DNA from 4 places in the Paenibacillus sp. sgz302115 genome. Region 4 is predicted to be linked to each of the others. Evidence: riboswitches for the same ligand, from Rfam matches in the RefSeq annotation. Region 4 holds a riboswitch; each other region holds the start of a gene.
What was found. A riboswitch is a leader RNA that binds a small molecule or an ion and turns the genes downstream of it on or off. The one in region 4 is predicted to bind thiamine pyrophosphate.

Region 1 (3,206 bases), on a different contig from region 4:
ACCGCAGCCCGCACAATCTCGGAGGAATAAGCACCTACACTGAGTGTGAAGCCAATCGTAGCGGCAGTAAACGGATCGAGGATGATCCCCATAGCCGGCAATCCATAGAAAATGATGAATAGCTGAACCAGCAGCGGTGTTCCGCGGATGATCCAAACATAGAATCGCGCAATCAGCTTCGGTAGCGTCCACGGCGAAAGCCGGATGAGTGCGGTACACACGGCAAGCAGCAATCCCAGTATGAAGGAGACCACAGCCAGCGGAATGGTAAAAGCCACCCCGGCTTTCAGCAGGGGCAACAAGGAATCAAGGAAAATTTGTATTTTGCGGTCATCCACGGATCAGACCTCCTTCTCAGGGGTTCAGGAACCAACACTCCGAACACACCGGTTATTATTTGGATACATCAGCACCGAAATATTTCTCGGAAATTTTCAGGTACGTTCCATCACTTTTCATGGCTGACAGCGCTTCGTTCACCGCCTTCACCAGCTCCTCATTGCCTTTCAGGAAGGTAGCCGCACTATGTGAGCCTGCAGCGATTTCATCGACAACTTTAATTTTCACATCCGGTCTCTGCTTTTTCAGATCCAGATAGGACAGACCATCGTTCACAGTTGCATCAATCCGGCCCGAGGTCAGCAGGTCAATAGCTTGGTTGAAGCCCTCAATGGCGACAATCTCAGCACCGTTCTCACGGGCGATAGCGGATAGATTGCTGGTTAGTGACTGGCCGGCTTTTTTGCCTTTCAGGTCTGCAAAGGTTTTGATGTCTTCATTCTTGTCACTTACGATCAGCACTGCCTTGGAGACAATGTATGGATCGGAAAAAGCATATTTCACCTTGCGTTCATCCGTAATCGACACTTCATTAAAGATCACATCAAACCGTTTGGCATCCATGCCGGCAAAAAGTCCATCCCACTGCGTCTCAAAAAACTCCGGCTGAACCCCTATCCGTTTGGCTACCTCCTCGGCGATTTCCACGTCAAATCCCGTCAGCTTGCCGGTGGCATCATGGAAGGTGAAGGGTGCATACGTGCCTTCGGTTCCGATGCGCAGCTTGCCGCTCGCTTTTATGGCCTCCAGGCTGTTCTGCGCTGCCGGGGCAGCTGTTGCTACACCTTCGCTTGGAGATGCAGACTGCACCGCCGCATTGTTGCCGCTATTTTTGCCGCAGGCCGCCGCCAGTATCACCGAAAGCAGCAGCAGGATGGTCAGGCTTATTTTTTTCATGATCTATGTCCCCTCTCATCTGAAAAATCTTCGGGATTAGCATCCCCAAAAACAACCCGCTCACTCTGCTCCTCCGTTGACATCAAGCCTGAATATGATATATTAATTAGCAATTGTGAATTCAATATCGACCTGTTATTTCACTAGGGGAGTCTGCCGACTGAGACGAAGCCTTAAGCTTCGGACCCTTGGAACCTGATCTGGATCATACCAGCGGAGGGAAGTGGAACAGAATTGCTCAGCGGTACCGCTTCATGCTGTCTGCCTGAACCTTTCAGACCCATTTGTCTCCTCCAGAGACGGATGGGTCTTTATTGTGTCCATTAAGTATCGCTACATACAAAGGAGGCTTGCTTACATACGAATATGATCTCTATTACTAACCTGTCCTATTCTTTTGATGCATCATTCGGAGCACCGGTATTCTCCGGGCTATCCATGAACGTCAACCAGGGCGAATTCATCTCCATTGTCGGGGCCAGCGGCTGCGGCAAAAGCACGCTCTTCAAGATTATTGCCGGACTTCTGCCCCACTCCGGCGGTGAGATCAGAATTCACGGGCACCCCTCTCAAGATCCTTCCTCACGCTTAGGACAGGTTGCCTATATGCCGCAGCAGGACCTGCTGCTGCCCTGGCGGACTGTGCTGGACAACTGCCTGCTGCCTTGGGAGCTGAAGCAGATTGGCAGCAAGGCCGAGGCCGCTGTGCAGATCCGCGAAATGCTGTCCCTCTTCGGCCTGGCGGGAACGGAGACAGCCTATCCCGCAGAACTGTCCGGCGGGATGCGGCAAAGGGTTGCCCTGCTGCGCACTCTTGCCGCCGGGAATGAGCTGATGCTGCTGGATGAGCCGTTCGGGGCGCTGGATGCGATTACGAAACGCGAGCTGCACCGCTGGCTGCTCTCGCTGTGGAGCGGTCTTGAGAAGACGGTGCTGTTCATCACCCATGATCTGGAGGAGGCCTTGCTGCTCAGCGACCGGATCTATCTGATGTCCGGCGGCGCAGACGGCGGCTTGCAGGAGCTGTCTGTAGAGCTGCCGCGCCCACGACATTACAAAATGAACTATGAACCGCAGTTTGTCGCCCTGCGGGAGGATTTGGAGCGGAGGCTATATGAGAGCCGCATTTTGTAGAAAAGCACTTAGGAATTACGGGCCTTTTGCTATGCTGGCAGTGCTTACTCTTATCGTCTGGGAGATCGTATCGCGCCTGGGGCTGATCCCCTCGTTCATCCTCCCTGCTCCTTCCGCAATCTTCATGGCGCTTGTCCGGCAAAGAGGGCTGCTGTTCGGAGTGCATTTGCCCGCGACACTGGAGGAGGTACTGCTTGGGTTTGGCCTGTCAGTGTTCTGTGGCTTGCTGCTTGGGACCGGAATGCACATGTTCACTCCGCTGGAAAAGGCGCTGTATCCCCTGCTCGTTATCAGCCAGACGGTTCCGCTGATTGCACTGTCGCCCATTTTTATTATGTGGTTCGGCTATACGCTGTGGAGCAAGGTTGCGGTGGTGTTCCTGACGGCCTTTTTCCCGGTGGTGGTGGGGACCTATGACGGTCTGCATAAAAGCGGGGCGATATACCGGGAGCTGCTGCTGACCCTTGGCGCGAACCGCTGGCAGATCCTGCGGAAGACGCAGATTCCGCCGGCGCTGCCTTCTTTTTTCTCTGGACTCAAGCTCTCCATTGTCTACTGTGTGATAGGGGCAACCATCGGCGAATGGCTGGGCGGCAGCAAGGGACTCGGTTATTTCAGCCGCCGGATGGCCGGAAATCTGCAAAGCGCAGAAATGTTCGCCGCCGTTGTCCTGCTGTCCGCGCTTGGTGTCGCTTTGTTTCTAAGCATAACCTTGCTTGAAAGGATCATTTTGAAGAAAAGAGGTATTTATCGGTGAAAATCATCCGCTACGTAAATTCTGTAAGGAAAAGGAAGCTGTCCATAGCTCCCCTCTTATTGCTGCTGTGTCTTGGAGT
Region 2 (3,206 bases), on a different contig from region 4:
TTTGGCGGACCACTTCAAGCAGCTCTTCCAGTTCACCCTCCATTGTTGTCTCAAGCGGGTTCACCTGGTGTTTGACGCCGGATTGCTGAATAACTTCAATGGCCTTGTCCACATAAGGGATAGAGTCCTCGTTGTTCGGAGTTTTGGGAATGACTTGAATGCTGAGCAGTGTGTTTGCCATGCGGATCAGATCCTTTCGATTTTGGAATTATATTATAGGGTTATAGCCTACTTGCCTTCCGGTAAAAAATCATTCGTGAACGCAGAAGCGGCGTCCAGCGGCTTATCCAGCAGCTTCAGTCCGTACATCCAGTCGGCATAATTCTGCCAGATTTCGGTTTTCTGCTCGCCCCAACGGGCGGCATCGTCCTTGTATTTCGGACTGAGCCATTTCTGGCTGGCCAGAACCAGCTTGGGATCAAGATCAGGCACGGCTTTGGACAAAATAGCGGCAGCCTCCTCCGGCTTGTCAATCGCGTATTGATATCCTTTCGACGTAGCCGCAAGGAAAGCCTTCACCACTTCGGGGTGCTCGGCAATTTCCTTCTCGCTTGTGGTAAGTACCGGGGTGTAGTAATCCAGTTGTGGTGCGTAATCCTTCAAATACAGCATATCCAGCGGTTCCCCGCGCAGCTCGGCTTCAATGCCGGTCCATGCGTAGAAAATCCAGGCGAAATCAATGTCCCGCTTCACGGCAGTGAAGAAGTCGGCTTCGCCGATATTGACCAGCTTCACCTTTTTGACATCTCCGCCTTCGGGGTCCATAATCGCCTTCATTGCCGCTTCTTCAGCAGGTGAGCCCCAGCCGCCGTAGGTTTTGCCTTCGAAATCCTTCGGCGTCTTGATATTGCGGTCCTTCGGCGCGGCAAAGCCTGAGGTATTATGCTGAATGATTGCGGCGATAGATACAAGCGGCACACCCTGCAGACGGGCCAGCGTGAGCGCCTCCTGGGCACTGATGCCAAAAGCGGCTTCGCCTGATGTCACCATCGTATCGGCTCCCGCCGATCCTGGCTGCACAATTTCTACGTCCAGGCCTTCTTCCTTGTAATATCCCAGCTCTTTAGCCGCATAGAGGCCGGTATGGTTCGTATTCGGCGTCCAGTCGAGCGCGACCTTGATTTTGGTCAGCTCCTTGGGGGCTTCCGTGCCTGCAGCCGTTGCTTCAGGGGCGGCGGTTCCGTTCCCGGACGAAGGAGCGGCGTTGCCGCCGGCATTACCGTTGTTGCTGCCGCAGCCGGCCATGACGATGACCAGCATGCAGCTGATGCAGAGCATTAGTGCTTTTTTGACTCCCATTTCTTCTCTTCTCTCCTTCCAGCTAGCCTCAGTCTTCCAATTTCTGATGATGTTCATACCAAAAAAGCGCCCCGGAGACCGGGACGCCAATGTAACGTAAGGTGGGTTCGCTATAGGCCGCGAGCGGCAGTAAGCAGGTGACGATTCCTACGCTGGCATTATCCAGATCAGGTATAAGGGTCAGTATCTTTGAGGGATACAATCTCAGCCGGCCAATTCCAGCACCCCTGGTACTATGAAGTTATGGGCATTGCTGTGTTCTTACGGTGTATTATAGACTGTCTCCTTCAGAATTGTCCAGTAGCGGACCTCCAAATGGCAGGGACCGGAATTCAATACCTTCAGAAAGGGTACACTAACCTGACGCAAATTTTAGCGAAAAATCAAACCGGTATTAGAAAGGAGCTTTTTCGTCAATGGACAACAGAGAGCTGGAGCAGGCAATCATCAAAGCGCTGGATGACAATAAGTTCGGTTCCTTCGGAACGATAGAAGCCGGCAACAAACCTAAGGTGCGCTATATGGCGGTTTTTCACGAGGGGCTTCAGATCTACTTGGCAACGAGCCGCAAGACGCATAAGGTAGAGGAGCTGAAGGATAACCCGCATGCTTTTCTGCTGCTTGGATATGAGCAGGGCGGCGGCAAGGATGTGCTGGAGATTGAGGCCACGGCTGACGTTACCAAGGATGAAGGCCTGCGTTCTAAAGTATGGAATAAAGAGCTGGAAAAGTGGTTCAAAGGGCCGGATGATCCCGATTATGTGATTCTTGAGCTTACGCCGACACGGATAGAGTATCTGGGCAAAAACAAGGAAAGCGGGGTTTGGCAGCGCTCGGCGGCACTCTCCGGAAAATAAGCATTGAAGGCGGAACAGGGCCATCTTGAACCTTAGGGTTTGAGATGGTCTTTTTCTCGTTGAAATGAACCTGAGTCAATTTTATCCAATATTATTGAAAATAATGGGATTATTTAGTATAATGTTTATGTTGTTGTATTTTTATGGTTTTTTATACTAAAAACAAAAAGGAGAGTAGTAGAATGAAAAAGACAATCTTAATTCTTTCAACGGCTCTGGCTTTACTCGCAGTGCCAACAAGTGCTGCATTTGCTCAAGCTCAAAATGTAAACGCTCCCCAAAGTGGAATTATTAGCCCTATGGATACCAAGAATCAGGGTGGCATTCTTCCGAAGAATGGAGAAATCAGCATTTATTTTGATTATTCATACAGTGATGGATCTAATCTTCGTTTCTGGTTGGGGGACGATAATCAAAAAGGGATGAAGCTTGTTATTTATGATCCGAAGGGCAACCAAATTGCGTCTGGGGATACCACGTCCAGGCCAGATTATCAGGTACTAATAGAACTTAATAAGGATAATAACTCTCTAAAGGAAGGGGAGTACAAGGCAAAAATCGTTTCTAATGATGGTGATGGTGGTTGGGATTATTCATACAGCTTTTCAGCAAGATCATTTTAAGTAATCTTGAACCATTGTATGTAGCCCAACAGAACGAAAACAGAAACCAGCAAGTCTCCAAGTAATCTGGAGCTTTGCTGGTTTTTTGCAATTTTATAATGAGGCAGCTTGTCTTATCCGTAATTATGGGAAATCATGCTATACTTTTGCACAGAAAGGATTGAGGCTGATGAGCGTTACATTGCTGTATGTTGAAGACGACCGGGAGATTGGCAGCGCTGTCTCTGCGGATCTGCGTGAGCGGGAATATGCCGTCCGCTGGCTGGAGAGCGGAGAGGGGGCGGTAGAAGCTGCGGCGGGCTGCCAGCTTGCGATTCTTGATGTGATGCTGCCGGGTCTGGATGGCTTCACCGTCGGGCAGCGGCTAAAGCGGACCTATCCGAATCTCCCCATTCTGATGCTCTCCGCCCGGACCTCAATTGATGAT
Region 3 (3,206 bases), on a different contig from region 4:
TCTTGCGCCCCTGGATGCCCTTTGGCCAGGTCGGCAGCATGTGCTGCGATTTTGTAGGTAATGACACCCTCGCGCACATCATTCTTGTTCGGCAGTCCCAAGTGCTCCTTGGGCGTAACGTAGCAGAGCATGGCTGTTCCGAACCAGCCGATCATCGCGGCACCGATTGCAGAGGTAATATGATCATAGCCAGGGGCAATGTCTGTGGTCAACGGACCGAGCGTGTAAAAGGGGGCCTCCTGGCAAAGCTCCAGTTGCTTATCCATGTTCTCCTTGATCTTATGCATCGGCACATGGCCCGGACCTTCTACCATTACCTGAACATCATGCTTAGAGGCCAAGGCTGTCAGTTCACCAAGCGTCTCCAGTTCAGCGAACTGGGCTTCGTCATTGGCATCGGCAATGGAACCGGGGCGCAGACCGTCCCCCAGGGAAAAGGCCACGTCGTATGTCTTCATGATCCCGCATATCTCTTCAAAATGCGTATACAGGAAATTCTCCTGCTGATGAGCAAGACACCATGCTGCCATAATCGAGCCCCCGCGCGAAACAATCCCTGTCATTCGCCCGGCAGTAAGCGGAATATAACGCAACAGCACTCCGGCATGAATGGTGAAATAATCCACACCCTGCTCCGCCTGTTCGATAAGTGTGTCCCGGTACAGTTCCCACGTCAAATCCTCGGCTATGCCGCCCACCTTTTCCAACGCCTGATAAATCGGCACAGTGCCAATGGGCACAGGAGAGTTGCGGATGATCCATTCACGGGTAGTATGAATCTGCTTGCCAGTGGAGAGATCCATAATGGTATCAGCACCCCAGCGGGTGGCCCATCTCATTTTCTCTACCTCTTCCTCAATTGAAGAAGAAACGGCGGAATTCCCGATGTTCGCGTTAATCTTCACCAGAAAATTACGGCCGATGATCATCGGTTCACTCTCCGGGTGGTTAATATTCGATGGGATGATTGCCCTCCCGGCAGCCACCTCATCCCTTACATATTCCGGCGTTGTGTTCTCACGGATTGCAATGAACTCCATTTCCGGTGTAATGATGCCCTTCCGCGCATAATGCAGTTGGGTTACATTTCTGCCTTTAGACGCTCTTAAGGGACGCCGCAGCAAACCGGAAAAGCCTTCTGCCTCCAAAAAGTCTGCCGTATTTCCGTCATCACCGGCCTGCTTCATTCGCCCTGCGTATTCCTCCGAATCCCCGCGCTCTGCAATCCAGCATAGACGGTGCGGCGGCAGTCCTCTGCGGACATCAGTTTCTACAGCAGCATCGGTATAGATCCCACTCGTGTCATAGACACGCAGCGGTGCGTTATCCTCATCACCGGCCACACCCTCGGTTCGGCTCAGGCTGATCTCACGCATTGGGACTTGAATATCCGGGCGCGAGCCCTCCACATAGACTTTACGGCTTGCAGGGAACCCCAAAAGACTTACTTCTTCCTTCTTCACTGTTTCTGACATCTCTTCTCCTCCTCCAGGCTCTGGGAGCCAAGTTGCAGACAAGAAAATGCAGCAAAAAAGCCGCTCCACCTGGAGCGGCTTTATCTATGAACAGCCAAAAAAGACTGCGCTCAATAAAAGGTCCGGCTCCACTTTCCTACGCTGGTATGATCCAGATCAGGTTCAAGGGTCCGGGAATTCAATTTTCCCGTCTCAGCCCATTCAGGCTCCCCTAGTGGGTATCTTATCTGATTACATTCAATCTACTTGCCATGGTGTTTTTTGTCAACCTCGGCGTTGCCCAGCTATTATTTATCCAGTGTTTCGCTCCAGTCATGCACCATCGTGCCTTCCAGGTACTTCTCCGCATCCATCGCAGCCATACAGCCGGTTCCCGCTGCCGAGATCGCCTGGCGGTAACGGGTATCCTGCACGTCGCCGCAAGCAAACACGCCCGGAATATTGGTTTCCGTTGTCCCCGGATTCACCACGATATATCCATTCTCGTCCGTTGTAATCTGACCGCCCAGGAAAGCCGTATTCGGCGTATGTCCGATAGCGACGAATACGCCGTCCGCTTCCACAAGCTCCTCAAGACCTGTCTCGTTGTTGCGGACCGTCAGTCCTTTAACACCGGAATCGCCGAGGGTTATTTCAAGCGGGGTCCGGTTCAGCGCCCAGGCAACCTTGCTGTTCCCGCGCGCCCGGTCCTGCATAATCTTCGAAGCGCGCAGCTCCGAACGGCGGTGGACCAGCGTTACGCTGGAAGCGAACCGTGTCAGGAAGCTGGCTTCCTCCATCGCAGAGTCGCCGCCGCCGACTACGATAATCTTTTTGCCGCGGAAGAAGAAGCCGTCACAGGTTGCACAAGTGCTGACACCGCGTCCGACGTTCTCCTGTTCCCCCGGTATGCCTAGATATCTAGCCGACGCACCGGTCGAAATAATAACCGTTTCCGCCTCCAGTACGCCCAGGCCATCCACGGTGATTTTGAAAGGACGCTGCGAGAAATCGACGGATTCCACCCAGCCGTTCTTAAATTCAGCACCAAAGCGCTCCGCCTGCTTGCGCATATTGTCCATCAGATCCGGACCCATAATCCCTTCGGGAAAGCCCGGAAAGTTCTCCACCTCTGTCGTCGTTGTCAGCTGTCCTCCCGGCTGCAAACCCTCAATTACCAGCGGGTTAAGATTCGCACGCGCCAGATAAATCGCGGCAGTCAGACCGGCAGGACCTGTTCCGATTACAATTGTTTTGTACATTAGTGTGGCCTCCTCACAAGCGGATTTAATTTAAGAAGCAATGGTCTTACTGGCTCCACCAAAGCGGGTGGACCCTCTGCGGGCAACTGGAGCTATTCTCAGATATTTTCGGTAAAAGGGGGTAAAATACCCGCCTCCGGTCCATCATCCCCGATGCCGCATTCGCTTTGGATCCGCCGCGCATAGCGGCTTACCATAGAGACGGAAACCCCGTAACGCTGGGCGGCTTCACGGTAGGTGACAGGACGGCCGTGCAGCTTCGCAATCAGATACTCCAATGCCGCGCACCAGCCTCCGTCATGCCGGAACAAAGGTACATCCGGGTACAAGCTGCCTATGAACTGGCGCCAAAGGAGCTCGGCAGCCTTCTTCTGAACGGCATCATATCTCCGGTCCATCATGGCTACTGTATGATCAATAATCTGCTGCCAGTCCTCTTTCCACTCTGGGGGGCCTTTATGGCTTGGTGCAGCAGTGTGCTGTACCCCCT
Region 4 (3,206 bases):
GTGATGATGACTAGCTGCCTGCCCGGATCGCTCAGAAAGGAGGATGCATATAAAAGTGCTCCTACAGCTACCGTAAGCCCGGTCTCCTCCCTGATCTCCCGCACCAGCGCGGCCTCCAGGCCTTCTCCGAATTCAATTTTCCCTCCCGGGCATTCCCAACTCCCTGCCCCTACAGAATCCTCCGCAGCGCGCTGTACAAGCAGAATTTTGCCTTTATGCACAATAACTCCTTTGACGGCAACGACGATGCTCCTTGAATTTCTGGTCATAAATGTGCCTGCCTCCTTAACCTAACCTCGTTGTTCCGTCCAAATCTCCATGCCTGACAAACACAATGTTCTCTAAATTATATCTGGTGTCTTCACGAAAAACGACTGTATGTGGTAAAGATAATTCAGCTATATAAGCTGAACTAAAGAACTACCAAAAGGCAGAAGTGGCGGAGGGGAAGTTTGGAACTGTAGGAGCGGTAGCGTCCGCCTTTGTCTTCAAGTTTTACAGCACACCCGACGCATAATCCAAGCCCCATAAGCCATCCTAAAACGATGATGCTACTTCCATAGTTGCACAGCGAAAGGAGACAAGGATCATGCCAAACAATCAAGCCACACAAACCTTACCCCCGCAGGAGCAGAAGCAACAGCCCGGGATTGAGAGCCAGATGAAGCCACTGCCGGAATTCGAGACGTCAGCCTATAAGGCGGCAGGCAAGCTGCTGGGCAAGGCGGCGCTTATTACTGGGGGTGACAGCGGCATTGGGCGCGCGGTGGCTGTTCATTTTGCCAAGGAAGGCGCGGATGTCGTTGTTTCTTATCTGAATGAGCATTCGGATGCCGAAGAGACCAAACGCCAGGTGGAGCAGGAAGGCCGCAAATGTATTTTGGTAGCCGGTGATATCGGTGTGGAAGCCTTCTGCCAGGATCTGATTAAAAAGACGGTGGACGGACTGGGCAAGCTGGACATCCTGATCAACAATGCCGCCGAGCAGCATCCGCAGGACAAGATTGAGAATATCACTTCCGAGCAGCTTGAACGTACCTTCCGCACGAATATTTTCTCTATGTTCTACTTGACCAAGGCGGCAATGCCCCATCTGAAAAAAGGCTCCACGATCATCAACACGACCTCCATCACGGCCTATAGGGGCAGCCCGCAGCTGCTGGACTATTCGTCCACCAAAGGCGCAATTCTCAGCTTCACCCGGTCACTCTCGATGAATCTGGCGGAACAGGGCATTCGTGTCAACGCTGTCGCGCCGGGTCCAGTCTGGACTCCGCTTATCCCGTCTTCCTTTGACGCCAAGAAGGTCAGCGAGTTCGGCGGCACACAGCCGATGAAACGCCCCGGCCAACCGGAGGAGCTGGCACCCGCCTATGTCTATCTCGCTTCTGAGGATTCATCCTATGTAAGCGGACAGGTGATTCATGTCAATGGCGGCGAGATTATAAACGGCTAACAGGAGCATTGATGCTCTATAAATCAGGTGTAAGAGCGTACCTCTGCGGTCCGCTCTTTTTGCTGCGCATGCTCATTGGTAACTTCTCATATCATTTCTATAGCTTTTTCGAGGAAAACTATGTTAATATGAAGCACGTCAGCAACTGAATATGAATTTGCCACTAGGGGTGCCGCAAGGCTGAGACGAACCTGACCGTTCGGACCCTTTGAACCTGATCTGGTTTATACCAGCGTAGGAAAGTGTGAACGAATGACTGCAGCGGGGCTTATCCTTCAGCCCGTATTCCTGTATATATTTCCGACTGCCTCCTATTGCTGGGGGCGGTTTTTTTGTGTTTGGTGTTGCAGCAACAACAATGAATGAAGGTGAACCGCTTGGCTGAAATTCATTTGATTTCGGACGGGAAGCTTGGGCCGGAGCGGTTGATTGCACTTGCTGCGGCTGTGCATCCACTTGTGGATTATATCCATCTGCGGGAAAAGCATTTGTCCGCCCGGGAGCTGCTGAACCTGACGGAGCAATTGATCAGGGCGGGAATCTCAGCGGCCAAGCTGATCATTAATGACCGTCTTGATGTTGCCCTTGCGGCCGGCGCGGGCGGTGTCCAGCTTGCCTGGCACAGCCTGCCGCCTGCTGCTGCCCGCGCCGCTGCTCCCGGCCTGCGGCTGGGGAGGTCGGTGCATTCTGCGGAGGAGGCCGCAGAAGCGGGAGAACAGGGGGCGGATTACTGCCTGTTCGGGCATGTGTTTGCCACAGCTTGCAAGCGGGGACAGCAAGAGCGTGGCCTTGATCTGCTGAGAGCAGCCGTGCGGGGCAGCAGCATTCCCCTGATTGCCATCGGCGGGATTGAACCGGGCAACGCTGGCCGGATTGTGCGGCAGGGCGCCGCAGGGATTGCGGTGATGTCCGGCATTTGCAGCAGCGCAGATCCTGTGGCTGCCGCTAAGGCTTACAGAGCGGCGGTGCAGAATAATTCCAGCGCGGCGGCTGTGAATATCGCTGATTCTTTTGGCGGAGGAGGTGAACAGGCGTGAAGCTGATCATTAATGGGAAAGCCGGGGTGTATGCAGAAGACTGCCGGACATTGGCCGACCTGCTATGCCTCCCTGAGTGGAACGGAAGGCTTGTAATTGTGGAGCTGAACGGTGAGATTGTCCCCAAAGACAATTACGGAGAAACGCTGCTCAGCGAAGGCGACCGGATAGAGCTGGTGCATTTTGTAGGCGGGGGCTGAGCTATTGTGAACAAAAATATTTATCAGGAGGCGGGTTCATGTTAGATCCATTGATTATTGGCGGCATTTCTTTATCCAGCCGTTTATTCATAGGTACAGGAAAATATAGCCGGAACACTCTGATTCCCGAGGTCATCGCACGTTCAGGCTCACAGGTGATTACGGTTGCTCTGCGCCGGGTTGATCCGGAGAGCAAAGACAATATTGTCAGCCATATTCCTGCCCATATGACGCTGCTGCCCAATACCTCAGGGGCTAGAACTGCTGAAGAGGCGGTGCGCATTGCGAGACTGGCTAGAGCGGCCGGCCTTGGCAATTGGGTCAAGATTGAGATCATTAACGATCAGAAGTATCTGCTGCCGGATAACCTGGAGACGATTCGGGCTACGGAAATTCTGGCCGCTGACGGCTTCGTAGTGCTTCCGTATATGAGCCCGGATCTGTCAGCAGCCATTCAGATGAAGAAGGCGGGAGCCGCCGCCATCATGCCGCTTGGCTCCCCGATAGGCTCGA

Region 1: linked by a shared signal. The riboswitch ahead of AC0LWN_RS00600 (ABC transporter ATP-binding protein) and the one ahead of AC0LWN_RS17660 (thiamine phosphate synthase) in region 4 are both predicted to bind thiamine pyrophosphate.
Region 2: linked by a shared signal. The riboswitch ahead of AC0LWN_RS32015 (ABC transporter substrate-binding protein) and the one ahead of AC0LWN_RS17660 (thiamine phosphate synthase) in region 4 are both predicted to bind thiamine pyrophosphate.
Region 3: linked by a shared signal. The riboswitch ahead of thiC (phosphomethylpyrimidine synthase ThiC) and the one ahead of AC0LWN_RS17660 (thiamine phosphate synthase) in region 4 are both predicted to bind thiamine pyrophosphate.

The regions. Positions count from the first base shown of each region.
Region 1 is NZ_JBVYOK010000001.1:133,870-137,075, reverse strand. Features, by position in the region: gene AC0LWN_RS00610 (amino acid ABC transporter permease) at 1-338, opposite strand, end outside; gene AC0LWN_RS00605 (amino acid ABC transporter substrate-binding protein) at 394-1,236, opposite strand; TPP riboswitch at 1,372-1,475, shown strand; gene AC0LWN_RS00600 (ABC transporter ATP-binding protein) at 1,603-2,370, shown strand; gene AC0LWN_RS00595 (ABC transporter permease) at 2,351-3,127, shown strand; gene AC0LWN_RS00590 (ABC transporter substrate-binding protein) at 3,124-3,206, shown strand, end outside.
Region 2 is NZ_JBVYOK010000040.1:26,922-30,127, reverse strand. Features, by position in the region: gene AC0LWN_RS32020 (thiamine-binding protein) at 1-181, opposite strand, end outside; gene AC0LWN_RS32015 (ABC transporter substrate-binding protein) at 229-1,299, opposite strand; TPP riboswitch at 1,426-1,538, opposite strand; gene AC0LWN_RS32010 (pyridoxamine 5'-phosphate oxidase family protein) at 1,716-2,156, shown strand; gene AC0LWN_RS32005 (hypothetical protein) at 2,339-2,779, shown strand; gene AC0LWN_RS32000 (response regulator transcription factor) at 2,949-3,206, shown strand, end outside.
Region 3 is NZ_JBVYOK010000036.1:23,341-26,546, forward strand. Features, by position in the region: gene thiC (phosphomethylpyrimidine synthase ThiC) at 1-1,475, opposite strand, end outside; TPP riboswitch at 1,592-1,698, opposite strand; gene trxB (thioredoxin-disulfide reductase) at 1,763-2,716, opposite strand; gene AC0LWN_RS31365 (tetratricopeptide repeat protein) at 2,815-3,206, opposite strand, start outside.
Region 4 is NZ_JBVYOK010000009.1:13,794-16,999, reverse strand. Features, by position in the region: gene AC0LWN_RS17670 (NUDIX hydrolase) at 1-269, opposite strand, end outside; gene AC0LWN_RS17665 (SDR family oxidoreductase) at 590-1,456, shown strand; TPP riboswitch at 1,612-1,714, shown strand; gene AC0LWN_RS17660 (thiamine phosphate synthase) at 1,819-2,493, shown strand; gene thiS (sulfur carrier protein ThiS) at 2,490-2,693, shown strand; gene AC0LWN_RS17650 (thiazole synthase) at 2,732-3,206, shown strand, end outside.